DNA from 3 places in the Blastococcus sp. SYSU DS0539 genome. Region 3 is predicted to be linked to each of the others. Evidence: riboswitches for the same ligand, from Rfam matches in the RefSeq annotation. Region 3 holds a riboswitch; each other region holds the start of a gene.

Region 1 (9,584 bases), on a different contig from region 3:
GCGGGCGGATCCTGGTGCGCACCGCCGAGTCCGGGCTGTGACGCGGCGCTTCATCGTCGAGGCGGACGGCGGGTCGCGGGGCAACCCGGGGCCGGCCGGCTACGGCGCGCTGGTGCGGGACGCGCAGACCGGGCGGGTGCTGGCCGAGCGGGCCGCATCCGTCGGGCGAGCCACCAACAACGTCGCCGAGTACGGCGGGCTGGTCGCCGGGCTGCAGGCGGCGCTCGATCTCGACGCGTCCGCCGCCGTCGAGGTGCGGATGGACTCCAAGCTCGTCGTCGAGCAGATGTCGGGCCGCTGGAAGATCAAGCACCCCGACATGCAGCAGCTGGCGCGCCAGGCGCAGCAGATCGCCCGGAAGCTCGGCGCGGTCCGCTACACCTGGGTGCCGCGGGCGCAGAACGGCGCCGCCGACGCGCTGGCCAACAGCGCGATGGACGGCCGGCCGGTGCACCGCGACGCCGTCGCCGAGCCCTCGGCCGCCGAGGACGACGTCCAGCCGGTGCGCGAGCCGGCGCCGTTGGTCACCACCGTCACGCACCTGCTGCGCCACGGCCAGACCGAGCACACGCCCGAGCGCCGCTTCAGCGGCCGCAACGAGCTGCCGCTGTCGCGCACCGGCCGGGCCGAGGCCGAGGCGGCGGCGGAGCGCGCCGCGCAGCTGGGCATCGACGTCGTCGTCGCCTCGCCACTGGCCCGCACCCGCGAGACCGCCGAGATCGTCGCCGCCCGGCTCGGGCTGCCCGTCGAGTTCGACGACGACCTCCGCGAACTGGACTTCGGCGACCTGGAGGGGCTGACCTTCGACGAGGCGCGCGCCCGGCACCCGCTGGCGGTGCGCCGCTTCATGGCCGACGTGACGGTGGCCGCGCCCGGTGGGGAGTCGATCGCCGACGTCAGCACCCGGCTGGCCGGTGCCCGCGGGCGCATCCTCACCCGGCACGCGGGCCGGACCGTCCTCGTGGTCAGCCACGTCACGCCGATCAAGCTGCTGCTCGCGGCCGGCCTCGGGGTCGGCGACGGCGTCGTCCACCGGGTGTTCCTGGAGGCGGCGTCGCTGTGCACCGTCGCCTGGACCTCCGAGGGCACGGCCTCGGTCCGGCTGGTCAACGACACCGCGCACCTGCGCTGACGCCGGCTCGCCAGGTCAGACGCGGGCGAAGAGGTAACCGGAGACCACCACGCCGAAGGTCACGATGAGCACGCGCAGGGGCGTGGCGGGGATGCGAGTGGCGATCCGGGCACCGAGGAAGCCGCCGACGAGGCTGGCCGGGGCGGCGACGGCGACGACGGTCCAGGCGACCGGTCCGAAGATGCCGAACACCACCAGCGTCACCGTGGCGGTGACCGCCGACAGCGCCGACTTCAGGGCGTTGGCCAGCTTCAGCCGGTGCAGCCCGATGCCGAGCACGCCGACGAGGATCACCCCGAGCGCACCGCCGAAGTAGCCGCCGTACACGGTGGCGAGGAACAGCGCCACGTACAGCCAGGCGGGGTCGCGGCCGGGGCCGCCGGGGACCTGGCCGGCCAGCCGCCGGGTCACCAGCGGCTGGAGCGCGAGCAGCAGGCTGGCCATGAGCACGAGCACCGGGACGACGAGGTCGAAGGCCTCAGACGGCGTGGTGAGGAGCAGGACGCTGCCCACCAGCCCGCCGGCGACCGCGACCGCCGAGAACCGGATCAGCCGCCGGCGCTGGCCGGCGTACTCCGGGCGGAAGCCGGCCACGCCGCCGAGGTAGCCCGGCCACTGGGCCAGCGAGTTCGTGACGTTGGCCGCCACCGAGCCCAGCCCCAGCGCCACGAGGGTCGGGAAGAGGATCAGCGATCCACCGCCGGCGATGGAGTTCACGACGCCGGCCAGGAACGCGACGCCGGCCGCGATGAACAGGTCGGCACCGGACACGACGGGTGACCCTACGGTGAGCCCATGCGGGCAGAGGCGCGAGCACTGGGAATGGCCGCCGGGATGACCGGGGCCGGGGTGTTCCACCTGGTGCGGCCGCAGGTCTACGACTGGATGATCCCGCCGGAGCTGGGACCGGCCCGGCCGTGGGTGATCGGCAGCGGGGTCGTCGAGCTGGCGACCGCGGCGCTGCTCGCGGTGCCCGCGACCCGGCGTGCCGGTGGCTGGGCGGCGGTGGGGCTGCTGGTCGGGGTGCTGCCGGCGCACCTGCAGACCCTTCGGGCCACCCGGCGCTCGCCCGTCGGGCTGACGGTGGCGGCGGCGCGGATCCCCTTCCAGTTGCCGATGCTGCGGGCCGCGCTCCGGGTGGCCCGGGGCGGCTGACCCGCCGTCCTCGCCGGAGAGTCGCCGGCCTCCCGCTGCGTCGCGAGGTCCGCGACCGCAGCGTGCGGTCCGCGGTCGCGGCAGACTCGGGCCATGCCGACAGCTCCGATGCCCGACGACTGGCAGCGCGCCCTGGTCGTCGCCGCCCACCCCGACGACATCGAGTACGGCCTCGCCGCCGCCGTCGCCGTGTGGACGTCGGCGGGCAAGGAGGTGCACTACCTGCTGGCCACCCGGGGCGAGGCGGGGATCGCCGGCATGCCGCCGGCCGAGGCCGGCCCGCTGCGCGAGGAGGAGGAGCGCGCGTCGGCCGCCGTCGTCGGGGTGACCGAGGTGGAGTTCCTGGACCAGCGCGACGGCGTGCTCGTGGCCGGCCCGGAGCTGCGCCGCGAGCTGGCGGCCGGCATCCGGCGGCACCGCCCCGAGCTGGTGGTCACCCTGCACGGCGGGGACAGCTGGACGGCGCCCGGCGTCAGCCCGATCGCGTTGAACTCACCCGACCACCGGGCGCTGACCCGGTCGGTGCTCGACGCGGTCGCCGACGCGGCGAACGAGTGGATCTTCCCGGACCTCGCGGAGGAGCGGTGGACCGGCGTGCAGTACGTGGCGGTCCAGCACATGGGCGGCGAGCCCCCGCACGCGATGGACGTCAGCGGGGGAGTGGCGGCCGCGGTCGCCTCGCTCACCGAGCACCGGCGGTACCTCGAGGCGCTGTCGGACGAGCCGGTCGAGGAGCAGGCGCGGCAGCAGATCGACATGGCGACGCTGACCGAGGACGGCGGCCGCCGGGTGGGCTTCACGCTCTACTGGGGATGACCACCCCCTAGACTCGCGGGCACGACGGACGAGTCGGCTGGGCGGTCGCGTCGGCGGGGGAGATCCCGTCGCCGAGGAACGTCCGGGCTCCACAGGGCAGGGTGGTCGTTAACGGCGACCCGGGGTGACCCGCGGGACAGTGCCACAGAAAACAGACCGCCAGCGCGTGCGCTGGTAAGGGTGAAACGGTGGTGTAAGAGACCACCAGCACGCCGGGTGACCGGCGTGGCTCGGTAAACCCCACCCGGAGCTAGGTCAAGAAGGAACGGCGGTCCGCCGCCGTTTCGCGCAGGCGTTCGAGGGCGGCCCGCCCGAGCCTGCGGGTAGACCGCTGGAGCCTGCCGGCAACGGCAGGCCTAGATGGATGACCGCCCATCGGGAGGCCGCAAGGCGCCCGTGGACAGAACCCGGCGTACAGGCCGACTCGTCCGTCGTCCCCCGGGCAGGCTCGCGGCGCGGATGCCGGCCGGTGGTGCGGCGGCACGCTCACCCGATCGGGTCAAACCGGGCGCTGTGCTTTCGGTTCGTGACTCCGCGTGCGTCCGCGCGGAGGGTCCGCAGAAAGGTCGGGAACGATCTCCTGGGGGGCGTCCGGCCTGCATACCGTTCCTCCCGTCCGCCGATCGGCGGGCCCGGATGGCCGCCCGCCGAACCTGCCCACGGCCACCGGAGGCGTCGACACGACGGGCAGGCGCGGGGGACCCACCGTTCGACGGCCCTCCGGGACCTCGGGGTGAAGCCGCGTCCTGCGGCCGGGCAGCTCTCGCCCGAACCCGACAGCTAACTCCGCAGGCGGCGAGAGGCTCACCACGCCATGCGCATCAGCTCCCGCACCACGGGTCGATCCCGCTCCACCCGCAACCGCGCCGTGAGGGCCGTGGCCTACCCGGCCGTCGTCCTCGCGGCGGCCTCGGCCGTCACCCTGGGGGCCATCGGGCCCGCGGCGGCCCACACCGGCGAGCACACCGTTCGCTCCGGTGACACCCTCAGCCGGCTCGCGGCCGACCACGGCACCACGTGGCGCAGCATCCACGAGGCCAACCTCGACACGATCGGCGCCGACCCGAACGTCCTGCGCGTCGGTCAGGTGCTCACCATCGGCGGCGCCGGCGCGGCGGCTCCCGAGCGCGCCAGCCGATCGGACCGGCCCGTCCCGGCTCCGACCTCGGAGGCCTACGCGCAGTGGGACGCGCACGTCCGCCCCGCCGTCCAGGAGGTCGCCGAGCAGTTCGGCGTCTCGACGGTGCTCACCCGCCCCGGCCACAGCCCCACGGCGGGCCGCGCGGCCGACTTCATGGTCTACGCCGACGCGGCCAAGGGCGACGCCGTTGCCCAGTACGCGATCGACAACGCGGGCCGGTTCGGCGTCGACTACGTGATCTGGCAGCAGCGGATCGCCGGTCCGTGGACGGGCTGGACGTGGCAGGCCATGGAGGACCGCGGCTCGGCCACGGCCAACCACATGGACCACCCGCACGTCGCCTTCGCGCCGGCCGGGTGACCGACCACCGAGCCCACCGCTGACGGCGAGCGCCCCCTGCCCGGGTCCGGGCAGGGGGCGCTCAGCCGTCTCCGCGGGGCTGGCCGGCGGTCAGACGGCGACAGCGGTGACGAAGGTGCAGATGCCCTCGCCCGAATCGGCCCGCAGCCGCACCCCGAGCACCCACAGCAGCGCCATCTCGACCCGGTGGACCAGGCGGCGCGGCCCCGCGAACCAGGTGCTGCCCCCGGTCGTCACCCGGATGTCCCCGAACCCCGCCAGCCGGACGTGCTCGGTCAGCATCCAGTCGGGGAGGATCGAGATGTGGCCGGGCTGGTGGTAGTGCCCCGGTCCGAAGATGAACGGCGCCCCCCGCAGGAACATCTTCAGCCGCGAGTGCGGGTGCGTGATGTTCGGCGTGCTCAGCAGCAGCCGGTCGCCGGGCCGGAGCAGCGACCTGATCGAGCGCAGCACCTGCCGGGGGTTCTCCACGTGCTCCAGCGTCTCCACGCACACGACGAGGTCGAAGGGGCCCCGGGTCTCGTCGGTCCACTCCGGGTGGTCCAGGTCGAGCCGGTGGATCCAGTCGTGCGGCGGGTCGAGGTCGGTCGGCACGACGTCGAAGCCGGCGTCCCGCAGCCGGCAGGCCAGCGCGCCGCACCCGGCACCGACCTCGAGGATCCGGCCGCCCTCGGGCAGCACGCGCCGGGCCAGTTCGACGGCGTACTCGTGCACCCCCGGGGCGGCGTGCACCCCGTGCCCCTGGTAGGACCCCGTCGCAGCGGTGCGGGAGGCGGTGTGCTCGTCGACGGTCACCTTCGGCAGTGTGGGCCACCGGCGGCCACTACGCACGGTGGTCGGCCGCGCCCTCGGCAGGCGAGCGGCGGAGCCGGAGGGCGCGCAGCCCGGCCCCCACGGCGAGGGTCACCGCGCCGGCCACCACCGACGGCCACGGCAGGGTGGCCGCCAGCACCAGGCACCCGGCGACCCCGGCTGCCTGGAGCGCCCGGGGCCAGCGCCGGTGCTCGGCCGGCTGGGTGAAGGCCGCGAGGTTGGCGACGACGTAGTACAGCAGCACGCCGAACGACGAGAACCCGATCACCGCGCGCAGGTCGACCGTCAGCACGAGCACGCAGACCACCGCCCCGAGCGCCACCTCCGCCCGGTGCGGCACCCGGTGCCGCGGGTGCACCGCGGCCAGCGGGCGGGGGAGGTCTCCGGTCCGCGCCATCGCCAGGGTCGTCCGGCCCACCCCGGCGACCAGCCCCAGCAGCGCCCCGAGCGCGGCGGCGGCCGCCCCGATCGGGACGACCGGCGAGGCCCAGTCCCAGCTCCCGGCGGCGACGGCGTCGGCGAGCGGGGTCGCCGTGCCGGCGATCCCGGCGGGCCCGAGGACGAACAGCAGCGTGACCGCGACGGAGGCGTAGACGGCGACGGCGATGCCCAGCGCGACGGGGATGGCGCGGGGGATGGTGCGGGCCGGCTCCCGGACCTCCTCGCCCATCGTGGCGATCCGGGCGTAGCCGGCGAAGGCGAAGAAGAGCAGCCCGGCGGACTGCAGGACCCCGTACCAGCCGTACGGTCCGTCGGCCCAGCCGGTGAGCCGGGCCGGGTCCGCGGTGCCGGCGGCCAGCGCGGCGAGGACCGCCACGGCGAGCGCGGCCAGCACGACGGCGACCACGACGCGGGTGAGCCTGGCCGTCCGCGTCACCCCGTGGTAGTTGACCGCCACGAGCGCGACGACGGCGGCGACCGCCACCGGGCGCTCCCAGGGCTGCGGAACGGCGTACGCGGCGAAGGTCAGCGCCATGGCCGCGCAACTGGCGGTCTTGCCCACGACGAACGCCCAGCCGGCGAGGAACCCCCACCACGGCCCCAGCCGCTCCCGGCCGTAGAGGTAGCTGCCGCCGGCCTGCGGGTACTGCGCGGCCAGCTGCGCGGAGGCGGTCGCGTTGCAGTAGGCCACCACCGCCGCCAGGGCCAGGCCGATCAGCAGCCCGGCTCCGGCGGCGCGGGCCGCCGGGGTGAAGGCGGCGAAGATCCCGGCGCCGATCATCGAGCCCAGCCCGATGACGACGGCGTCGGTGGTGCCCAGCCGGCGGGCGAGCCCGGGGCCGGTGCTCACCGGAGCCCGCGATCGCAGCGCACGCCGGCGACCCTAAGGGGTGGGGAGGAGCCCGGAGTGGCGCGGCGGTGCAGGGCGCCGCGCCGGCGCCGTGTCATCGTGGCCGGCATGGGAGCAGTGCGCCGGTGAGCGGTACCGCCGTCGCCCTCGTGGCGGCCATCGCCGGGATCCCGGTCGGCCACCTGGTGAACCGGGCCGCCGGCCGCTTCCCGTGGCCGGCGGAGGTCCGGGTGCGGGACCTGGTCGGCCCCGGACCTGTCGCGGTCCGGCCCCCGGTGCTCGAGCTCGTCGGTGCGGTCCTGTTCGGCCTGGTGGGCCTGCGCTTCGGCGCGGTGGCCGAGCTGCCGGCCTTCCTCTTCCTGGCCGGTGCCGGTCTGCTGCTCGCCCTCGTCGATCTGCAGCACCGGCTGCTGCCCAACCGCGTCGTCGTCCCCTCCGTCGTCGTCGGCGTCGCGCTCCTGGTCATCCCGGCGGCGGTGGAGGGGAACTGGCCCGCGTTGCTGCGCGCGGTCATGGGCTCGGGGGTGCTCTTCGCGGCCTTCCTAGTCCTCGCCTTGATCGCGCCGAGCGGTCTGGGCATGGGCGACGTCAAGCTCGCCGCCTTGCTCGGCCTCTACCTCGGCTGGCTGGGCTGGACCGCGGTCGTGCTCGGGGGAGCCCTGGGGTTCGTGGTGCAGGCCCTGGTCGTGCTGCCCCTGCTGGCCGTGCGACGGATCGGACTGCGCAGCGAGCTGCCGTTCGGCCCGGCGATGCTGGCCGGCGCCGCCCTCATCGTGCTGTGGAGCACAGCCACGGCCTGACGCTCAAGAGGCCGACCGGTCGGGCCGACGTCTTCCGGTGACGGCACCGGTGCGGATCCCGTCGCTCTCCGTGAGCTGAACGGCGGCCGCGCCCCCGATGGGGGGAGGCCTGTCGTCCGATCGGGTGACTGACGCTCAAGCCACCGCCGTGCCGGCCCGATGGGACCCCTGTCGCCACGAAGCCGGGTCATCCGATCCGGACCCGCTGGCCTCGCACCCCAGGGAGTTCCCGTGCTCAACGTCTACGCCGCCATCGCCACCCTGACCTCCTTCGTCGAGGGCCGCCTCAACCGCGACGAGAAGGGCGCCACCGCCGTCGAGTACGGCCTCATGGTCGGCCTGATCGCCGTCGTGATCATCACCGCCGTCATCGCGCTCGGCGGCCGCCTCAACACCCTCTTCACCTCCATCGTCACCGCTCTCGGCGGCACGGTCGCCTGACCGATTGCGGTTCCCTCCCTGCCCTCACGGCGCAGCGGCCGACACCCGGCCGCTGCGCCGTGGGGCAGGAGCCCTAGACCAGGAGAGGCGGTGAGCACGGATGACCCAGCGACTGCGCGACGAACGAGGCGCCTCGGCGGTGGAGTTCGCGTTCATCGTCCCGCTGCTGATCGTGCTCGTCCTCGGCATCGCCGAGTTCGGGCGGGCCTTCCAGGTCCAGGGCACCCTGTCGGCCGCCGCCCGCGAGGGCGCACGCGCCATGGCGCTGCAGAACGACCCGACCCTCGCCCGGGCCGCCGTCCTCGATGCCACCTCAGCCCTCACGCCCGCCATCGCCCCGCACCAGATCGTCGTCACGCCGGTGTCCTGCCCGGCGACCGGCGGCAGCAGCACGAACGTGCGGGTCACGATCACCTACCCGATGCCCTTCCTCACCGGCTTCTTCGGCGCGGGCGTCGACCTCACCGGAACGGGGGTCATGCGGTGCAACGGCTGACCTTCCGCCGCCGGCTCCGGCGCGACGAGCACGGTGCCTCTGCGGTCCTGCTGGCCCTCCTCCTCGTGCCGATGCTCGGCTTCGCCGCGATCGCCGTCGACGTCGGTGCGCTGTACGCCGAGCGCGCCCGGCTCCAGGTGGCAGCGGACGCCGCAGCCCTGGCCGTGGCCCAGGACTGCGCCCGCGGGAACTGCGGCGACATGCTCACGACGGCGCAGAGCCTGGTGGTCGCCAACGCCGGTGAGGCCACGGCGGGCCAGCCGGTGCTCTCCAGCAACCCGACCAGCGTCACCGTCGCGGGCAGCACCCCCAAGGAGCACTGGTTCGCGCCGGTGATCGGCCACGACGCCACCGAGGTGGCGGCGACGGCCACCGTGGCGTGGGGCGCTCCTGACCGCGGGACGGCGGTGCTCCCGCTGACCTTCTCGTGGTGCGAGTTCCTCCAGCAGACCGGCGGGGGAGAACCCTCCAGCGAGATCGAGCACACCATCCACTTCACCAAGAGCTCGAACACCGTGGGCTGCACCGGCCCGTCGAACCTCGTCGTCCCCGGCGGCTTCGCGTACCTCGACACGCCGCCGGCGGAGTGCGAGGCGGCCAGCGCCCGGAACGAGCGGTCGTACTCGTCGACGGGCAACACCCCGCCGTCGACCTGCACGCCGGCCTACCTGAACTCCTGGGTCGGGCACACGGTGCTGCTGCCGCTGTTCGACTCCTCCGGCGACTCCGGCACCAACGCCTGGTACCACGTGTTCGGCTACGCCGCCTTCCACATCACCGGGTTCCACTTCGGCGGCCAGTTCTCCACCGACGCCAAGCCGTGCAAGGGCGACGACCGGTGCGTGAGCGGCTACTTCACCGAGTTCGTCGACCTCGACGACGCCTTCTCGTACAGCCCGGACGCCCCGCAGCTCGGGGCATCGATCCTCCGACTCATCCGATAGGGGCGCTCCCGTGAGACGTCGTCTGATCGCCGCCGTCGCGGCGCTGCTCCTCGCCGGAGCCGGTGCCGTGGTGCTGCTGGCCTACGTGCAGGGCGCCGACGCCCGCGCGCTCGCCGGGACGGAGACCGTCCAGGTCCTCGTCGTCCGGACGCCGGTGCCGATCGGCACCCCGGCCGAGGAGCTCGGGGCGATGGT
Region 2 (9,584 bases), on a different contig from region 3:
CCAAGGGCGAGTCGTCCCAGGAGGTCGCCGGGCTGGCCGCCGAGATGCTGGCCCAGGCGACCCCCGTGGAGCTGCCGATGGACTGCGTCGACATCGTGGGCACCGGTGGGGACGGAGCGCACACGGTCAACATCTCCACGATGGCCGCGGTGGTGACGGCGGCCGCGGGTGTGCCGGTCGCCAAGCACGGCAACCGTGCGGCGTCGTCCTCGTCGGGTGCCGCGGACGTCCTGGAGGCGCTCGGCGTCGTCATCGACCTCCCGGCGCAGGCCGTCGCGCACTGCGTCCGCGAGGCGGGCATCGGGTTCTTCTTCGCGCCGGTGTTCCACCCCGGCATGCGGCACGCCGCCGTGCCGCGGCGGGAGATGGGCATCGGCACGGTCTTCAACTTCCTCGGCCCGCTGACCAACCCGGCGCGTCCGGTCGCGGCCGCCATCGGCTGCGCGAACGAGCGCATGGCACCCGTGCTCGCCGAGGTGCTGGCGGCCCGGGGCAGCCGGGCCCTGGTCTTCCGCGGCGACGACGGGCTCGACGAGCTCACCACCGCCACGACGTCGTCGGTCTGGACGGTCCGGGACGGCGCCGTGGAGCCCGACCGGGTGGATCCGGTGGCGCTCGGCATCGCGACGCCGGGACCGGACGCGCTCCGCGGCGGCGACGCCCGCGCGAACGCCGAGGTGTTCCGCCGGGTGGTGGACGGCGAACGGGGGCCGGTGCGGGACGCCGTGCTGCTGAACGCCGCCGCCGCGCTGGTCGCGTTCGACGAGCGCTCGTCCCGGCTGCACGACGGGCTGGCGGCGGGGCTGGCGCGGGCCGCCGCCGCCGTCGACGACGGCCGGGCCGCGGCGCTGCTGGACCGTTGGGTGAGCGTCAGCCGGGCTGCTCGCGGCTGAGCGAAGCCGTTCCTCCGGGGCTGCCCGCGAGCGCGGCGGCCGGCCGAGCCGGGCGCGCGGCGGGAGGGGCGTCGGCCGCGCTCAGCCGGGGGTGTCGAAGCCGATGGCGAACGCGGCCTCCAGGTCGTGCCGCGAGTAGGCCCGGAAGGCGATGTGGGTGTCGGTGTCGACCACGCCCGGCACCTTGTTGATGCGGCCGGCGATGACCTCGGCGACCTGCTCGAACTCGCGGACGCGGACGATGGCGACCAGATCGGCCTCACCGGCGACGGAGTAGACCTCGCTGACCCCGTCGAGCTCGGCGACCGCCTGCGCGACCTCGGCGATCGAGTCGGTGGCGGCGTCGATCATCACGATGGCGGTGATCACGCCGGCGATGCTATCCGGTCCGGGCGCGCGCGGGTGCCCAGCGACCGGCCGTCGGCGAACGGGTCGCGGGCGTCCCGCCCGCTCTCCACGCGCGCCAGGAAACCGCTGTAGGCCCCGGTGCCGGGGGCCGGACTGGCCAGCGTCCCGGTCAGCTGCACCAGCCGGGTGCCGGGCTTCTCCAGCCAGCGCAGCACCAGCTCGGTCTCGTCGACCGACGTGGTCTCCTCCCCGTCGGCCCCGCGGACGGTCTCGGCCGTCGCCAGCAGCCCGGACAGGACGCTGCGGACCGTGGTGCCCCGCGGGGCGTTCCCGGCCGCCGCCAGCCGGCCGAGCCTGATCACCGACAGCTCCCAGCCGCCGTCGCCGTCGGGGCGGGCGAGCACCAGCTCGGGAACGGCGGCGAGGGACTGCAGCCGCTGCCGGCGGCGGACGGCCCGGACCAGGACGGCGACCCGGTCCCGCAGCACGGCGGCGTCCTCGTACCGCTCCTCGGCGGCCAGCCGGTCCACCCGTTCCAGCAGCGGGGCGAGCAGGGGCCGGGGGTCGGCGGCCACGGCGGCGGCGAAGACGCCGGCCACGTCGGCGTACTCCGGTACCGACTGCGCACCGGTGCAAGGGGCGCCGCAGCGCCCCATGTCCGCCAGCGCGCAGGCGCTGACCGGGGTCCGCGGGGAGAGGCGGGCGGTGCACTGCCGCAGCGGCAGCGCCTCGTGCACGGCCGCCACCGCGGCATCGGCCGCTCGCCGGTCCGGGAACGGCCCGAGGAAGACCCCGGCGTCGGGACGCACCCGCCGCACGACCGAGAGCCGGGGGAAGGGCTCCTCGGTCAGGCGCACCCACAGCGCGCGTTCGGGGAACCGCGAACGGCGGTTGTACCGGGGTTTGTGGCGGGCGATCAGCCGCAGCTCGCGGACCGCCGCCTCGAGCGCGTGCGCGCAGGGGATGGCGTCCACCCGCTGGGCCAGCCCGACCATCTCGGTGATCCGGCTGCGCTGCTCGCCGGAGGTGAAGTAGCTGCGGACCCGGCTGCGCAGGTCGGTGGAGGTGCCGACGTAGAGGGGCTCGTCCCGGGGGCCGCGGAAGAGGTAGACGCCGGGGCCGTGCGGCACGGCGTCGGCGAGGTGCCGCTTCCGGCGGCGTTCCGGGTCGACCGTGCGGGTCAGGCCGGTGAGCTCCTCGAGAGTGGTGACGCCCAGCGGCCCGAGCCGCTCGAAGAGGCCGTGGAGGACGTCGACCGTGGCGCGGGCGTCGTCGAGCGCCCGGTGCGTGGGCGACGTCGTGGCCGAGAAGTACGGGGCGAGGGTCGCCAGCTTGCAGTTGGGAACCTCGTCGCGGCTGAGCAGCCGCCGGGCCAGGACGGCCGTGTCGACCGATGCCGCGGCGGGCCAGGCCAGCCCGCTCTCGGCGCAGGCCGCCTTCAGGAACCCGAGGTCGAACGGGGCGTTGTGCGCGACCAGCACCGCCCCGCGGGCGAACTCGAGGAAGGCCGGGAGGACGGCGCCGATGCGCGGCGCCGTCGCGACCATCGTGGAGGTGATGCCGGTCAGCACGCTGATGTAGGGCGGGATCTCGTGGCCGGGGTCGACCAGTGTCCGGAACTCCCCGAGCACCTGGCCGCCGCGGACCTTCACCGCGCCGATCTCGGTGATCGCGCTGTCCTTCGGAGAGCCGCCGGTCGTCTCGAGGTCGACGACGACGAAGGTCACCTGGGCCAGCGGCGTCCCGACGTCGGCGATGGAGACCTGCTGGTAGCGCGGCGGAGCGGTGGGTGGCACGCGGCGGACGCTAGGGCGGGGTGCTGACAGTCCGGGGGACGCGCGCCGCCGGCCGGCCGTCCCGCACCCCCCGACCGGGGGGTGCCGGGCCCCGCGGTCGCCCCGCCACTTGGCTTCTGCGGGGTGCGCGGGACAACATTCGTGCCGGTGGAGCCGCCCGCACCGCCGCCGGCCCGGATCGGGGAAGGGAACACGATGCTCGCGCGCACCTGGTCGCGGCTCGCCGCCGCGGCGCGGCGCGGGACGGTGGTGGCCGTCCTCGCGGCCTGCGCGGTGCTGCTGCTGCCCGCGGGGCCGGTGGCCGCCGCGCCCAGCGACCAGCCGGGCGGCACCTCGGGCGTGCTGGACAGCCGTGACCTGGACCGGCTGCAGCGGCGCGCCGCCGAGGTCCAGCAGGACCTCCGGGCACGGCAGGACGACGTCGTCGCCGCCCGCGCGGCGCTCGCCGAGGCGCAGGTGGGGGTGGAGGAGGCGCAGGCGGTGCTCGCCGACGCCCAGGGCGTGCTGGCCGGCTTCCAGCGCGAGGTGGCCGGCTACGCCTCGGCCGTCTACCGGGACGGCGGCGGGCTCACCCCGCTGACCCTCCTGCTCAGCGCGGGCGATCCCGGTGAAGTGCTCTCCGCCATGGGGTTCCTCGCCGCCGTCGACGCGCACGCCGCCGAGATCATCGGGATCGCGGAGGGGCACCGGCGGGACGCCCTGGACCGGCAGCAGCGGGCCCGGGCCGCGCTCGAGCAGGCGCAGGCGCGGGCCGACGAGGTCAGCGCCCGGGTCGCCGAGCTTGAGGCGTCCGCGGACGCGGTCACCGCGGAGCTCGACGAGGCGCTGCAGGTCGTCGATCGCCAGCTGGCCCGGCTGCAGCGCGAGCAGGTGGAGGTCAACGAGCAGACGGCGGCCAGCTGGCGGGCCTACGTGGACCAGCTGCGCGCCGCGGGCGTCGACGGCCTGCCGGCCGCCGCGCTGCGCGACCCGGCGCGCGGCCTGCCGGACCGCCTGGCGCCCGTGGGGGCCACCGGGGGTGGTGCCCAGCGCGGGGTGGCGCAGCTGCCCGGGCAGCCGACCTCGCTGCTGGTGCTGCCCGCCGAGACGCTGGCGGCGGTGAGCGCGGCGATGGAGGCGCTGGGCCGGCCGTACGCCCCGGGGACGGCGGGGCCCGACTCCTGGGACTGCGGCACCCTCGTGCAGGCGGCGTACCAGGGGGCCGGCGTCCCGCTGCCGGCGACGCAGGGCGAGCTGTTCGCGACCACCACCCCCGTGGCCGCCGCCGACGTGCTCCCCGGAGACCTCGTCTTCCTCGGCTCCGGCGAGGCCGGGCTCGGACACGTGGGGATCGCCCTGGACCCGCGGACGATGCTCGCCGCCGACGCCCGGGCCGGCGCCGTCGTGGTGCGGACCCTGCCGGCCGACCAGGTGCTGGCCGTCGGCCGGCCGAGCCTGGGCCGGCGGCCCGCCGTCCCCGTCCCCGGGCCGGCCGCGGGCGCCCTGCGGACCGAGTGCGGCAACACCGTCTACCCGCCGAGCTACGACGGCGGCCGGGCCTGGGGCGGGTACCCCAACGGGCTCATCCCGCCCAGCGCGATGTGCCCGCTGGGCGTCGGCGGGCACTCGCTGCGCTGCGACGCGGCGGCGGCGTACCGGGCCATGGCCACCGCCTTCACGTCCGCGTTCGGGGTTCCGCTCTGCCTCACCGACTCCTACCGCAGCTACGCCGGCCAGGTGCGGCTGTACGGGGAGAAGCCGGCCCTCGCCGCGATCCCCGGCACGAGCAACCACGGCTGGGGTCTCGCCGTGGACCTGTGCGGCGGCGTCCAGACCTTCGGCACGCCGCAGTACGCCTGGATGGTGGCAAACGCCGGCCGGTTCGGCTTCCTGCACCCCACCTGGGCCGATCCCGGGAACGGGCGCGAGGAGCCCTGGCACTGGGAGTACGCGGGCACCTGAGCCCCCCGGGCGCGCGCCGGACGGCGGCGCGGCGGAAATGTCGGTGTCTCCTCCTACCGTGCGGAACGACTCACGGAGGAGAAGAAGCGATGCTCATCGACTGCGACACCTGCACCGTCCGGGGGACCGGCTGCGCCGACTGCGTGGTGACCGTCCTGCTCGGCGCCCCACCGGGATGGCAGGGGACCGACCCGGTGGTGGTCCCGATGACCGGCCGCGCCCGGGGCGGGTCGGCGGCGGCCGCGGAGGACGTCGTGGTGCCGCCGCCAGGCGTGGTGGTGGAGTTCGACGACGTCGAGCGCCGGGCCGTGCGGGCGCTGGCCGACGGTGGCCTGGTGCCACCCCTGCGGCATCCGGACGGCTCCGACGGGCACGGCGGCGAGGGGTCCGGACGGCGCACGGGCTGATCGATCCGTGCCCGTCGGGGTGGCCCGGCGTTCACCCGACCGGGTGAATGCGCAGGTAGGCGCGCCGTGCCGGGCGGGACGCCCGCCACACACGTGTCAGCTGTTGCCGTTTGTCACAGGCGCATCACGGTCGTTATGGTCGTCGCCGTTCGGCCGGGTGGTCGTCATCCGTCGATGGATGGCCTCGACCGGACACCGCCTAATCACCGCGCGGCGTGCAGCACCGGCGCCCGGGGTGTACCGGGGACCCACCGCACTTCTGGGGTGAGTTCTCCCGCGGCCGGTTCGCCGGCCCGTGGGGGATAGGGCCAGTCTTCCCAGCCCGAACCCGTCAGCTAACTCGGTCGGCGGTTGCAGTGGAAGAAACGGAGAGCCGCCGCACGTGGCGACCCCTCACGCACTACTGACGCACGCCCCCGAACAGCTTCTCGCCGCCGGCCGGCGCAGCTCGTCGAGCGCCCGCCGCTTCGGCCCCCTCCGCTCCGGCCTGCTGGTCGGCGCCGCCGCCGCCCTGACCGTCACCGTCCTCCCCGGCGCCGCGAGCGCCGTCCCCGGCACGGCCGACGAGGTCGCGGCCGAGGTGGCCCGGGCCAGCCATGAGCTCGAGGTCGCCTCCGAGGAGCTGAACGAGGCGCGGGTCGCCCTGGACCGCCACCGGGACGACGCCGAGGCGGCGACCGAGGCGGCCGCAGCGGCCCAGGTCCGGCTCGACGCCCTCGACGGCCAGATCCGCCGGCTCGCCCGCAGCGCCTACACCGGCAGGGGCATGTCGCAGCTCGACATCCTGCTGTCCAGCGACTCCGCTGACCAGCTGGTGTCCCAGCTCGGCACCCTCGACGCGATCGCCGGGCACACCAACGCGGTGCTCTCCGAGGCGTCGCTGGCGTCCGAGGACGCGGAGGAGTCCCGGGACGCCGCCGCAGCGTCCGCCGCCGACGCCCAGCGCGTGGTGGACGAGATCGCCGCGAAGCAGGAGGACCTCGAGTCGAGGATCGCCGACTACCAGCGGCGGTACGACGCGCTCACCGCGCCGCAGCAGGCCGAGGTGGCCCGGGCCCACGGCGGCGACAGCCTGCCGGCGCCGGCGCCCAGCGGCGTCATCGCTCCCAGCGCCGCCGCCCAGGTGGCCGTGAACACGGCCCTGGCCCAGCTCGGCGATCCCTACGTCTGGGGTGCCGGTGGGCCGAACGCCTTCGACTGCTCGGGGCTGACGTCCTACGCCTACGCCGCCGCGGGCGTGACCCTGCCGCACTCCAGCAGGTCGCAGTCCCAGATGGGCAAGGCCGTCTCCCGCAGCGAGCTGCAGCCCGGCGACCTGGTGTTCTTCTACAGCCCGGTCAGCCACGTGGGCATGTACATCGGCAACGGCCAGATGGTGCACGCCTCCACCTCCGGCCAGCCGGTGAAGGTGGCCGGCGTGGATTCGATGGGCGGCTACAACGGCGCCCGGCGGATCGCCGGCTGACGGCATCCGTGCCACGAGGGCCGGCGACCTCTTCGGAGGTCGCCGGCCCTCGCCGTCTCCCGGGCGAGCGGGACGGCGCACCTAGGATCGGCCGGGTGAACCGGGGAGGGCGGCCAGACGCTCGGGCCGCGCTGGTCACGGCGGTCGTGCTCGGGATCGCCCTCGCCGTCGCCATCGCCGTCCGCACGCCGTGGGACGTGCTGCCCGAGCCGCCCGGCGGCTACACGGCTCCCGACCCCTCCGCGGGGCTGCCTCCCGCGCAGCTGGACCGGGCGGAGGCGTTCGCGGCCGCGCTCCGCCCCGCCTCGCTGCTCTCCCTGGCGCTGAGCCTGGCCGTCTCGGCGGCCCTCGGCCTGACCCGGCTCGGCGGGCGGCTGGTGCGTGCCGTGGCCGCACCGTTCGGCGGCCGGTGGTTCGTCCAGGTGTTGGTGGGGGTGCCGGCCCTCGTGGTCGTCGGTCGCCTGGTGACCCTCCCGGTGTCCGCCTACGCCGAGACCGTCCGGCACCGGTACGGCCTCTCCACCCGCGGGTGGGGGCTCTGGCTGCGCGACGTCGCCGTCTCGGTGGCCATCAGCGCGGCGATCAGCGCCGCGGTCGTCCTCGCCGTCCTGTGGCTGGTCCGCCGGGCCCCGCGCACCTGGTGGGCCTGGGCAGGGGGGGCGGCGGCCGCGCTGGTCGTCGTCGGCTCGTTCCTCTACCCGGTCGTCATCGAGCCGGCGTTCAACACCTTCACGCCGCTTCCGGCTGGCGAGCTGCGCACCGAGCTGCTCGCGCTGGCCGAGGAGAACGGCACCCCGGTGCAGGACGTCCTGGTCTCCGACGCCTCGCGCCGGACCACGGCCCTGAACGCCTACGTCTCCGGCTTCGGGTCGACCCGGCGGATCGTCCTGTACGACACGGTGCTCGCCGAGCTGCCGGACGCGGAGATCGAGTCGATCGTCGCCCACGAGCTCGGGCACGTGGCCACCGACGACGTGCTCACCGGCACGCTCATGGGCGCCCTCGGTGCCGGGGCGGCCACCGCGCTGGCCGGATGGCTGCTGACGTCGACGCGCCTGGTGCGGCGCGCGGGCGCGGACTCACCCGGCGATCCGCGCGTCGTGCCGCTGCTGCTCTTCCTGGTGGCGGTCGGCGGGCTGATCGCCACCCCGGTGCAGAACCTGGTGTCCCGGCAGATCGAGGAACGGGCCGATCTCCGCGCCCTGGACCTCACCCGGGACCCGGAGGCCTTCATCGGCATGCAGCAACGGCTGGCGACGTCGAACCTCGCCGACCCCGATCCGCCGGCCGCCTGGCACTGGTTCTTCGGCAGCCACCCGACCGCGGCCGAGCGCATCGCCATGGCCGAGGACTGGCTGCTCCTGGAGGGACCATGACCCGCACGCTGGTCGTCACGAACGACTTCCCGCCCCGGCAGGGTGGCATCCAGACGTTCGTCGCGGCGCTGCTCGCCCGCCGTCCGCCGGACTCGCTGGTCGTGCTGGCGTCGGACTCGCCCGGCTCGGCCGAGCACGACCTTGCGCTGCCGTACCCCGTGGTGCGCCGCCCGACGGGAATGCTGCTGCCGACGCGGGCCACCGCCCGGGCGGCCGTCGAACTCGTCGACCGGTTCGGTTGCGACACCGCGTTCTTCGGTGCGGCCGCACCGCTGGGCCTGCTGGCCCCCACCCTGCGCGCGGCGGGCGTGCGGCACCTCGTCGGCGCCACCCACGGGCACGAGACGGGCTGGGTCGCCCTGCCGGGGAGCCGCCAGGTGATGCAGCGGATCGCCGCGGGCCTCGACGTGGTCACCTACATCAGCGAGTACACCCGGGACCGGCTCGCGCCGGCGCTCGGCAGCCGCGCCCGGCTGGCCCAGCTCTCCCCGGGTGTGGACGTCGACCGGTTCACCCCGGAGGCCGACGGGGCAGCGGTGCGCGACCGGTACGGGCTGGGCGAGGCGCCGGTGGTGGTCTGCGTCTCCCGGCTGGTCCCGCGCAAGGGCCAGGACGTGCTCGTGGCGGCCTGGCCGCAGGTCCTCGCCCGGCACCCCGGCGCCCGGTTGCTGCTGGTCGGCGGCGGCCCGGCCGAGGCATCCCTCCGCCGCGCCGTGGCCCGGGCGGGGCTCCAGGACTCGGTGGTCCTCACCGGCCCCGTCGGGCACGGGCAGCTGCCCGCGCACTACGCGGCGGGCGACGTCTTCGCGATGCCCTGCCGCACCCGTCGCGGCGGGCTGGACGTCGAGGGGCTCGGGATGGTGTTCCTCGAGGCGGCGGCCTGCGCCCGGCCCGTGGTCGCCGGGACCTCCGGTGGGGCGCCGGAGGCGGTGCAGGAGGGCGTCACCGGCCACGTCGTCGACCCGCGCTCACCCGCTGCCGTGGCGGCCGCCCTGAACGGCCTGCTGGACGATCCGGACCGGGCCCGCGCCCTGGGGTCCGCCGGCCGGGCCTGGGTCGAGCAGCGGTGGTCGTGGTCGACCATCGCGGCCGACTTCGCCCACCTGCTCGAGCCCTGAACGCACCGGGCCCCGTCCCACCGGTGGTGGGACGGGGCCCGGTCGGGCGGCGGGCTCAGCGGGTGTAGAGCGCGTCCACCTCGGAGCCGAACTGCTTCATGACGACGTTCCGCTTCAGCTTGAGGCTCGGGGTCAGCATCCCGTTGTCCTCGGTGAAGTCGGTGTCCAGCACGGTGAACTTCTTGATCGCCTCGGCCTGCGACACCGCCTTGTTGGCGTCCTTGACCGCGGCGTCGAGCT
Region 3 (9,584 bases):
CCGGTCGACTGGGGGCGAAGATCTCGCTGCGCACGCGCTCCCGCGGCACGCCGTGCTCGAGCAGTCCGGCGACGGTCTGCTCCACCATGGGCGCGGGACCGGCCACGTACGCCTCGCGGCTCGACCACGGACCGTGCCGGAGCACCACGTCCCCGACGTCGCCCCGCTCCAGGCCCGACACCTCGTCGTCCGACACCGCGTACGTGACGCTGAGCCACGGGCAGGTCTGCTGCAGGGCCTCCAGCGCGGCGCGGTCGTAGAGCTCGGCCTCGGTGCGGGCGCCGACGAAGAGGTCGACCCGGCGGGCGGGCCCGTGGCGGTGCACCTGGTCGACGAGGGCCTCCAGCGGGGCGAGACCCATGCCGCCGGCCACCAGGAGCAGGTCGCGGTCGGAGCCGTCGCCGAGCGTCAGGTCACCGAGCGGGGGGCCGAGGTTCATCAGGTCGCCCACCTCGGTGCTGCGCACCAGCGCGGTGCTCACCGGGCCGCCGGGGCGGGCCTTGACGTGCAGGTCGAGCGTGCCGTCGTCCCGCGGCGCGTTGGCGGGGGAGTAGTAGCGCCAGAGCCGGGGACGCCGGTCGATCTCCAGCGAGAGCGACTGCCCGGCCAGGTAGTCCACCGGCGCCTCGGGGCGCACCCGCAGCACGGCTACGTCGACGGCGCGCCGCTCGTGGTGCACGACCTCGGCCCGCCAGGTCGCGGGGTGGTCGGCGGACTCCTCGGCGCCCTGGATCATCACCGAGGCGACGAGCTCGTAGGCCTCGGTCCAGGTGCGGGCGCGGTGCTCGTCCCACTCGTCGTCGAAGTGCTCGAGCGTCGCCAGCAGGCTCGGCATGACCGCCGGGTAGTGCGCCGGGAGCGTGCCGAACTTGCGGTGGTCGTAGCCGAGCTGCTTGAGGATGGGCACCAGGCCCTCGAGGTCGTCGACGTTCGAGACGACCTCGCCGAGGGCGTGGAAGAACCGGTCCCGCTGGTGGGCCATGGAGACGGGGAACATCGCCCGCGTCTCGGGGTGGCTCAGGAACAGGTGCGAGTAGAAGTACAGCGGGGCCTCGTCGCCCGTCGCCGCGGCCTTCGCGAAACTGGCCCGCATCGCGGCGGTGTCCATGCGTGCCCCCTCGCGGCGTGGTCCGTCCGGCTGCGCGAGCGCCGACGTCGGCTCCGGTCTGCGAGCACGCCTGCGCGCTCGGGTCTGCCCCTTCCCCGGCTCGGCCGCCCCCACACGGAGGCAGCCGATGTTTCTGCCCGGGCCGGTCAGCCCGGCGACGCCGCGACCGCGGCGGGGCGGGGCGCCTCGCGCGGCATGACCAGGCCCCCGACCAGGCCGGCCGCGAGGACGGCGGTGCTCACCCCGAACGCCACCTGGAAGGAGGCCACGTCGGTGAGCCAGCCGGCCACCAACGGGCCGGCGATCGCCCCCAGGTCGGCCGACATCTGGAACACCGCCACGACCCGCCCACCCCGCCCGGCGCTCATGTCGCCGACGAGCGCGGCCGGGGCGCTGGCCAGCAGCGAGGCGGCCAGCCCGAAGACCGCCATCGAGAGCAGGAAGGCCCAGATCACCGGCGGCAGGACGAGCACCGCCATGGCGGCGGTGGCCAGTGCGGCGCCGACGACCAGCGACGGCCGCCGTCCCCAGCCGTCCACCAGCCGGCCGGACCGCAGCAGGCCCAGCGCCTGGGCCACCGACCCGACCAGCAGGCCGGCGCCCGCCCAGGCGACGGTCCGGCCGAGCTCCTCGGTGACGTACAGCGGCACCAGCGAGTTGCGGACGCCGAACAGCACCCAGCCGACGCCGAAGTTCGCCACGAGCGCGGCGAGGTACACCCGCGAGCGCAGCGCCGTGCTCAGGGGCATCGGCCCGGCGGCGAGGTCGGGGGAGGCGACGTCCCCCGCCTCGGGGGCCGCCGGGTCCGGCTCGGCCGAGCGCAGCATGAGCACGCCGACGCCGCCGGCCACGAGCAGGAACCCGGCGTAGAGGAAGAACGGCAGCCGGGGCGAGAGCTCGGCCAGCAGCCCGCCGGCCGCGGGCCCGGCGATGCCGCCCAGGATGAAGCCGCCCTGCCAGGTGGCGGCCGCCCGGCCCCGGTGCGACGGCGGGGCGACGCGCAGCAGCAGGGAGAGGGCGGCCACGGTGAACATGGCGCTGCCGACGCCGCCGGCCGCGCGCAGCCCGAGGAACAGCGGGAAGGAGCCGGCCAGCCCCGCCGCACCGGTGGAGACGGCGACGATGACCAGACCGGCGGCGAGCACCAGCCGCTCGCCGAACCGCTCGACCAGCGTGCCGCCGCTGAAGGCGGAGACGAACCGGAAGAACGCGAAGGCGCTCACCGCCAGCCCGACCGCCGTGGTCCCGACGCCGAAGGAGCGGGCGAAGAGCGGGATGGCCGGCGCGACGATGCCGAAGCCCAGCGCCACGACGAAGGCGATGACCGCCAGGACCCTGACCTCGCGGGGAAGCTCTCCCCGTGTCCCGACCCGCACGGAACGCGATGGTCGCACGCCCGGCCGGGGAGCCCCCGGGCAGGCGGCGGCGCGCGGGGCGGTCACCCGCCCCGCGCGCCGGGGAGAACTAGCCCGCGATCCGCCGGGCGCTGTTGTAGCCGCCCATCGAGTCGACCGAGGCCACCTTCACCGGGACGCCGGACGTCGCGGCGTGCACCATCTGCCCGTTCCCGATGTAGATGCCGACGTGGCTGACCGGGCTGTAGAAGAACACCAGGTCCCCGGGCTGCAGGGCCGACCGGGACACCGGGGTGCCCATGGTCGACTGCATCCGGCTCGAGTGCGGCACGGAGATGCCGGCCGCGGCGTAGGCGTACTGGACCAGGCCGGAGCAGTCGAAGGCGTTCGGTCCGGCGGCGGCCCACACGTAGGGGTCGCCCACCTGGGCCAGGGCCGTGTTCACCGCGGTCTGGGCCGCACCGCTCCCGCCGGCCACCGGCGCCGGGGGTGCCGGCGCCGCGGCGGCCGGAGCCGGGGCGGGAGCCGGAGCAGGAGCAGCGGCGGCGGGGGCCGAGGCGCGCGGCGCGGCCGGGGCGGGGGCCGCCGCGGCCGGCGCCTGCTGCGCGTCCGCCGGCTCCTGGGCCGCCGCCTCATGCGCGGCGGCCTCCTCGGCGGCGTGCCGCTCCGCGGCGGCGCGCGAGGCCCGCTGCTCCTCCTCGGTGAGGCGCTCGTACTGGGCCTGGTAGTCGGCGATCTGCTGGTCCAGGCGCGCCCGCTCGGCGGTCACCCGGTCGACGTGGGCCTGGGCGTCCTTCGCCGCCTGCTCGGCCGAGGCCTGCGCCCGGTCGGCGTCCTCGCCGGCCCGGCGCGCCTGGCCGAGCACGCCGTTGTTGTGCTCGGCGATCGTGTCGAGCAGGCCGACCCGGTCGACGAGGTCGCCGGCCGACTCGCTGGTGAGCATGGCCTCGAGCGTGCCGAGCCCGTCGCCGGTGTAGGCGCTGCGCGCCACGGTGCGGACCCGGTCCTGGGCCTCCGCCAGCGCGTCCTGCGCGGCGGCGAGCTCCTCGGCCGCGCGGTCGGCCGCCTGCTGGGTCGCCTTGAGCTGCTCCCGGGTCTCGTTGAACCGCTCGGTGAGCACCTCCAGGTCGTGCGCGCGCTCGGCGATCAGCTGCGCGGCGTCCTGGGAGGTGGCCGGCCGCTCGGGGGTGGCGAACGCGGGGAGGGGCGTCAGTGCGACGCCGCCGGCGGCCACGAGGGCCAGCAGGGCCCGACGGCCGGTGATCCGGCGGTGGGCAGGGCTGAGCGAACTCGCCATGTGCGGCGGGTCTTCCTTTCTTCCACGGCCGCCTACCGGGTTAGCTGACGGGTTCGGGCGGGAAGACGCCCGGCGTCCGGCGCCCCCGGAGGGCCGTCGGTCGCTTCACCCCGGGACTGCGATGGGTCCCCGGTCCTGGTGCCGGCTGGTGCCGGCGGGTGGTTCGGCGGCGTCCGGGCGGCTGTCACCGGTTGAGCGACGGACGGGTCCGTCCGGACGAGCTCACGCTAGGTGCCGAACCCGGCTCCCACCATCCGCCCGGACGACTTCGTCCGGAACTTTCACGGCAGTCCATACGAATGCTCACATGCGGTTACCGACATGCCGCAGTTTCCGCCGTGATCGCGTCGGATGCGGCGGGGATCACGGTGGCCGGCTCCAGCCGCTCCCGCCCCGTGGACAGCGAGACGACGTCGCCGACCACCCAGACGGCGGGGGGCCGGATGCCGGCGGCGGCCAGCGCCACGGGCAGCTCGGCGAGCGTCGTCCGCAACGACCGCTGGGTGGCGGTGGAGCCGTCGGCCACCACCGCGACCGGGGTCTCCGGGGACCTGCCGTGCTCGACGAGCGCCGCGGCGATGGCGGGGGCGGTCTCCACGCCCATGAGCACCACGAGGGTGCCGCGCAGCCGGCCCAGCGCCGGCCAGTCGACCAGCGACTGCGGGTGGCCCGGCGGCAGGTGGCCGGAGACCACGACGAACTCGTGGGTCAGGCCGCGGTGGGTGACCGGGATGCCGGCGAGGGCGGGCACCGCGACGGCGCTGGTGATGCCGGGGACGACCTCGACCGGCACGCCGGCGGCCGTGCACGCCTGCAGCTCCTCCATGCCCCGGCCGAAGACGAACGGGTCGCCGCCCTTGAGCCGCACCACCCGCTTGCCGGCCTGCGCGTGCTCCACCAGCAGCGCGTTGATCCGTTCCTGCGCCATGAACCGGCCGCGCGGGAGCTTGGACGCGTCGATCACCTCGGCGCCCGGGGCGAGAGAGCTGAGCAGCGACCGGGGGGCCAGGTGGTCGACCAGCACGACGTCGGCCTCCGCGAGCGCCTGCCGGCCGCGCACCGTGATCAGCCCGGGGTCGCCCGGGCCGCCTCCCACGAGCACCACGCTCCCGGCGCCGCCGTCCGGGCCGGGCGAGCGGACGGGTGGCGTCCCGTCGCCGAGCGGCAGCGCCGCGCTGGCCAACGCCGGGTCGTCCGCCCGGGTGCAGAAGACGCGGGCCCGCTCCGCCTCCGCCGCGACCGCCGCGTCCACCGCGGGATCGCCGGTTGCGGCCAGGGCGAACCACGCGCCGTCGAGGTCGCCGTCGGTCCGGGGCCGCCGCTGCCAGTTGACCGCGCCGGTGGCTGCCAGCGACGCCAGGGCCGGGGTGACCGCGGGGGCGACGACGGTGACCAGCGCGCCCGCTGCCAGGAGGCCGGCGACGCCGCGGTGCGCCGCCGCGCCGCCGCCCACGACGACCACCCGGCGGCCCGCCAGCCGGAGCCCCACCGGGTGCAGCACCTCGCCGGCGCGATCGGTGGTCACGGTTCCTCCTCGGTGGTCGGGGTCGGGACGGGGCAGCGCGTCGCCGTCGCCGGGCGGGCGACGGCGACCGTCACCCGGCCGTGCACCGTCTTGCCGACGACGAGGACGCCTCCCCGGAGCAGGGCGGCCGCCTCGGCCACCGAGGGCGTGCCGACGCGGTCCGCGACGGCTGCCGACGGGGACGGCACCCGCACCGCGGCCAGGTCCGCCGCCGGGTGGCCGGTGAGCGCCCAGCCGCGCTGGGCGGCGGCCGCCACCAGGCCCGGCTCGGCCGCCCGGGTGTCCACGGTGGCCAGCCGCACCGGACCGGGGACCGGCGGGAGGACGGCGTCCACCGCGGCCAGCACCTCGGCGGCGCTCACCCCCGACGTCAGCCCGACGCCGACCGTCCTCACGTCGGCACCCCCGGCCGGTCGGGGAGCGCGGCGAGCAGCCCGGCGGCGTCCCGGGGGAGCGGGCCGTCGGGGAGCAGCCCGAGGTCGCGCAGCCGCGCGCCGATCCGCAGGGCCCACGGGCGGGACAGCCGGGCCCGGCCGAGCAGGTCGCCGTCGGCGAGGACCGCACCGGGGGCGCCCTGGACGACGGTGCGGTCGACGACGACCGCGATCTCGTCGGCCCAGCGCAGCGCGAGGTCGACGTCGTGGGTGCTCATCACCACGGTCGAGTGGTGCTCCTGCAGGCGGGTCAGCGCCGCGAGGGTGGCGGCCACCGCGGTCGGGTCGAGCCCGGCGGTCGGCTCGTCGAGCAGCAGGACGCACGGTCGCATCGCGACCGCGCCGGCGATCGCCACCCGCTTCCGCTCGCCGTAGGAGAGCTGGTGCGTCGGCCGGGCGGCCAGGTGGTCGACGCCCAGCAGCTCCAGCGCCTCGGCCACGCGCGTCCGGACGGCGTCCTCGGCCAGGCCCAGGTTCAGCGGGCCGAAGGAGACGTCCTGGCCGACCGAGGCGCTGAACAGCTGGTCGTCGGGGTCCTGCAGCACCAGCTGGACCACCTGCCGGTGGAGCCGCAGGCCGCGCCGGGTGTGCGCCAGCGGCTCGCCATCGACGGTGACGGTGCCGGCGGCCGGCCGGAGCGCTCCGGACAGGCAGCGCAGCAGCGTGGTCTTGCCCGAGCCGTTGGCGCCCAGCAGCGCCAGTCGCAGGCCCGGTGGGACGGTCACCGCCGCGCCGTCGAGCACCGGGGCGGCGCCGGGGTAGCCGGCGACCAGACCCGAGGCGGCCAGGGTGCGGTGGCTCACCGGGCCACCAGGGTGACCGCCGCGATCGCGACGGGCAGCGCGAGGCCCAGCGCCAGGAAGGGCCGCGACGACGGACGCGCGTCCGGCAGCACCCGCAGCCCGTCCTCCATCCCGCGGCCGGCCAGGCCTTCCTGCATCCGGCGGGCGCGGTCCCACGACCGGGTCAGGACGGCGGCGGCCAGCATCCCGGCCGAGCGGTACGAGCGGCGCGGCGTCGACCAGCCCATCCGGGCGGCCTGGGCCTCGCGCACGGTGCCGAGGCTGTCGAGCAGCACGAACAGCAACCGGTAGGTGACCGAGGCGATCTCCACCACGGCGGGCGGCACGCGCAGCCGGCGCAGCAGCGGCAGCAGGTCCGACATCGGGGTGGTGGTGGCCAGCAGGAGCACCGCCGCGCTGGCGGCGACCGCCCGCCCCGCCAGCGCAGCCGCCCGATCCGCCGCGTCGGGGGCCCAGCCCAGTCCGCCGCCGTCCAGGGTGACGACGGCGGTCACCGAGCCGACCACGATGAACGTCATCGGCCACCGGATCGCCCGGCCGAAGGTGCGCGCGGGTACCTTCGCCGGCCCGAGCGCCGCCGCCACCGCGGTCGCCCCCACCAGGACGGCGCCGGGCCACGGCGGGAGGGCGAGCGCGCACAGGAGCAGGCCGGCGCAGAGCAGGAGCTTGTCGCCGGGGGCGCGGCTGCGCCAGGCGCTGGCCCACGCCGCGTCGTCGACGGCGAGGCCGGTCACCGCGGGGCCTCTCCCGGGGGCGGCACCTCGGCCGCGCGCGCCAGGTGCCGCCCGCGCAACCGGCCGAGGACGTAGCCCAGCGCGCCACCGCCCAGCGCGGCCTGGAGCGCGAACAGCCCGGACTCCACCTCGCCGGCGGGGCTGAACAGCGACTCGAACCAGGGCGTGTACCCGCCGGCCGCCAGCTCCGCGGTGACGGCGGCGTCGGTGCCGCCGTACTCGGCGGTGCCGCCGTCGAGCAGCAGCGGCACGGCGACCAGCGCGATCACGGCCAGCACCAGGACCACGGGCACCAGCCGGCGGCGGTTCACGCCGGGCTCCCGGTGGCTGGTGCCGTCGGCGCCGGGGGCAGGACGCCGAGGCGTTCCAGCTCCGGGCGGGCGTTGACGGCGAGGACGCGGAAGAGCAGCACGCCGAGCAGCCCCTCCGCGATCGCCAGCGGCACCTGGGTGACCGCGAAGACCCCCAGGAACTTGACCAGGGCGCCGAGCAGGCCGCTCGAGGCGTCGGGGAAAGCCAGCGCCAGCTGCACCGACGTCGTGACGTAGGTGGTGAGGTCGGCGACCGCCATCCCGGCGAACACGCCCGGGAGCAGCCCCCCGCCGAGCCGCCGGGCCAGCCGGTAGGCGCCGTAGCCGGCCCACGGCCCGGCGACGGCGAAGGCGAAGGCGTTCGCCCCCAGGGTGGTCAGCCCGCCGTGCGCCAGCAGCAGCGCCTGGAACAGCAGCACGATGGTCCCGAGCAGGGCCATCACCGGCGGCCGGAACAGGATCGCCCCCGCTCCCGTGCCGGTGGGGTGGCTGGAGCTCCCGGTGATCGACGGCAGCTTGATCGCGCTGAGCACGAACGTGAACGCCCCGGCCGCGCCGAGCAGCAGCGTCGTCTCCGGCTTCTCCCGCACCTCGGCGGCGACGGCGCGGGCGCCGTGCACCACGAACGGCGCGGCGGCGAGCGTCCAGCCGAGGGCGTGCCCGGCCGGGAGGAACCCCTCAGCGATGTGCACGGGCGTGCTCCGATCGGTCGGCCGCGGCGCAGGCGGTGACGAGGCGTCCGGCCAGCGCGGGGGCGCCGGCCCAGTTCAGGTGCAGGTAGGAGGCGTGCACGCCGCCCCGGACGAAGCCCTCCGCCCCGGTGGGCGCCCAGTGCCAGGCCGGATCCGGTCCCGCGCCGGGATCGGCGGTCGTGCGGTGGAACTCGTGCCCGCGCACCCGGGTGCCGGCCGGGGCCAGCACCGAGTCGACGGCCGCGACCGCGGCGCGGTATCCCAGCGTCAGCCGGGCGCCCATCGCCGTCGCCACGTCGAGGACCCCGCACATGGGGACGCCGTCGAGCTCCCGGGCGAGGTAGAGCAACCCGGCGCACTCCGCGGCCACCGGTGCGCCCCTGGCGGCCAGCGCGGCGACGTCGGCCCGCAGCCCCGCGTTGGCCGAGAGATCGGCGGCGTGCACCTCCGGGAACCCGCCGCCGACGACCAGCCCGGCGGTGCCGGGAGGCAGCACCTCGTCCCGCAGCGGGTCGACGGCCACCACCTCGGCGCCGGCGGCCGTGAGCAGCTCGGCGTTCTCCGCGTAGCCGAAGGTGAACGCGGGCCCGCCGGCGACCGCGATCCGGGGGCGGCCCGCCGTGGCCGTGACCTCGGCCGCGGGATCCCAGGGGCGGGCGTCCAGCGGGGGAGCCGAGCGGGCCAGCGCCAGGACGGCGGCCAGGTCCACGCCGTCGGCCACGACCTCGCCGAGCCGGCGCACCGTGTCGACCGCCGCGGCCGACCGCTCGGCGGCGGGGACGAGGCCGAGGTGGCGCGAGGGGGTGTGCAGCCGGTCGTCCCGGCGGACCGCGCCGAGCACCGGCACCCCGGCCGCGCCCAGCGCCTCCCGGAGGATCGTCTCGTGCCGGTCGGTGCCCACGCGGTTGAGCACCACGCCGCCGAGCCGCACCGAGGGGTCGAAGGTCGCGAACCCGTGCACCAGCGCCGCGACACTGTGCGCCTGGGCGGCGGCGTCGACGACCAGGACCACCGGTGCGCGCAGCAACCGGGCCACGTGCGCGGTGGACGCGTACCCCGGCTCGACCGACGGATGCGCGGCGCCGTCGAACAGGCCCATCACGCCCTCCACGACGGCGACGTCGGCCGGCCGCGGGTGCAGTGCGCCGCGCAGGAACAGCGGGGCGATCCGCTCCTCGCCGACGAGCCACGGATCGAGATTGCGTCCGGGGCGGCCGGCGGCGAGGCCGTGGTAGCCGGGGTCGATGTAGTCGGGGCCGACCTTGTGCGGGGACACCGTCAGCCCGCGCGCGGTCAGGGCGGCGATCAGCCCGGTGGCGATCGAG

The links. A riboswitch is a leader RNA that binds a small molecule or an ion and turns the genes downstream of it on or off. The one in region 3 is predicted to bind cyclic di-AMP.
Region 1: linked by a shared signal. The riboswitch ahead of ACI790_RS11550 (LysM peptidoglycan-binding domain-containing protein) and the one ahead of ACI790_RS10155 (NlpC/P60 family protein) in region 3 are both predicted to bind cyclic di-AMP.
Region 2: linked by a shared signal. The riboswitch ahead of ACI790_RS12040 (NlpC/P60 family protein) and the one ahead of ACI790_RS10155 (NlpC/P60 family protein) in region 3 are both predicted to bind cyclic di-AMP.

The regions. Positions count from the first base shown of each region.
Region 1 is NZ_JBJHAF010000008.1:47,116-56,699, forward strand. It holds gene ACI790_RS11520 (zinc ribbon domain-containing protein) at 1-41, shown strand, start outside; gene ACI790_RS11525 (bifunctional RNase H/acid phosphatase) at 38-1,132, shown strand; gene ACI790_RS11530 (sulfite exporter TauE/SafE family protein) at 1,148-1,903, opposite strand; gene ACI790_RS11535 (DoxX family protein) at 1,928-2,287, shown strand; gene ACI790_RS11540 (PIG-L deacetylase family protein) at 2,381-3,103, shown strand; RNA gene rnpB (RNase P RNA component class A) at 3,133-3,534, shown strand; cyclic di-AMP (ydaO/yuaA leader) riboswitch at 3,797-3,893, shown strand; gene ACI790_RS11550 (LysM peptidoglycan-binding domain-containing protein) at 3,981-4,604, shown strand; gene ACI790_RS11555 (class I SAM-dependent methyltransferase) at 4,695-5,399, opposite strand; gene ACI790_RS11560 (APC family permease) at 5,428-6,708, opposite strand; gene ACI790_RS11565 (prepilin peptidase) at 6,834-7,508, shown strand; gene ACI790_RS11570 (Flp family type IVb pilin) at 7,740-7,949, shown strand; gene ACI790_RS11575 (TadE/TadG family type IV pilus assembly protein) at 8,050-8,445, shown strand; gene ACI790_RS11580 (pilus assembly protein TadG-related protein) at 8,433-9,389, shown strand; gene cpaB (Flp pilus assembly protein CpaB) at 9,400-9,584, shown strand, end outside.
Region 2 is NZ_JBJHAF010000008.1:143,009-152,592, forward strand. It holds gene trpD (anthranilate phosphoribosyltransferase) at 1-893, shown strand, start outside; gene ACI790_RS12020 (Lrp/AsnC family transcriptional regulator) at 975-1,262, opposite strand; gene ACI790_RS12025 (DEDD exonuclease domain-containing protein) at 1,259-3,037, opposite strand; gene ACI790_RS12030 (D-alanyl-D-alanine carboxypeptidase family protein) at 3,233-4,978, shown strand; gene ACI790_RS12035 (hypothetical protein) at 5,068-5,385, shown strand; cyclic di-AMP (ydaO/yuaA leader) riboswitch at 5,572-5,750, shown strand; gene ACI790_RS12040 (NlpC/P60 family protein) at 5,768-6,850, shown strand; gene ACI790_RS12045 (M48 family metallopeptidase) at 6,946-8,226, shown strand; gene ACI790_RS12050 (glycosyltransferase family 4 protein) at 8,223-9,344, shown strand; gene ACI790_RS12055 (AMP-dependent synthetase/ligase) at 9,400-9,584, opposite strand, start outside.
Region 3 is NZ_JBJHAF010000006.1:204,741-214,324, reverse strand. It holds gene ACI790_RS10165 (globin domain-containing protein) at 1-1,108, opposite strand, end outside; gene ACI790_RS10160 (MFS transporter) at 1,255-2,484, opposite strand; gene ACI790_RS10155 (NlpC/P60 family protein) at 2,573-3,760, opposite strand; cyclic di-AMP (ydaO/yuaA leader) riboswitch at 3,775-3,927, opposite strand; gene cobA (uroporphyrinogen-III C-methyltransferase) at 4,074-5,285, opposite strand; gene ACI790_RS10145 (cobalamin biosynthesis protein) at 5,282-5,680, opposite strand; gene ACI790_RS10140 (energy-coupling factor ABC transporter ATP-binding protein) at 5,677-6,522, opposite strand; gene cbiQ (cobalt ECF transporter T component CbiQ) at 6,519-7,256, opposite strand; gene ACI790_RS10130 (energy-coupling factor ABC transporter substrate-binding protein) at 7,253-7,567, opposite strand; gene ACI790_RS10125 (energy-coupling factor ABC transporter permease) at 7,564-8,259, opposite strand; gene ACI790_RS10120 (cobyrinate a,c-diamide synthase) at 8,246-9,584, opposite strand, start outside.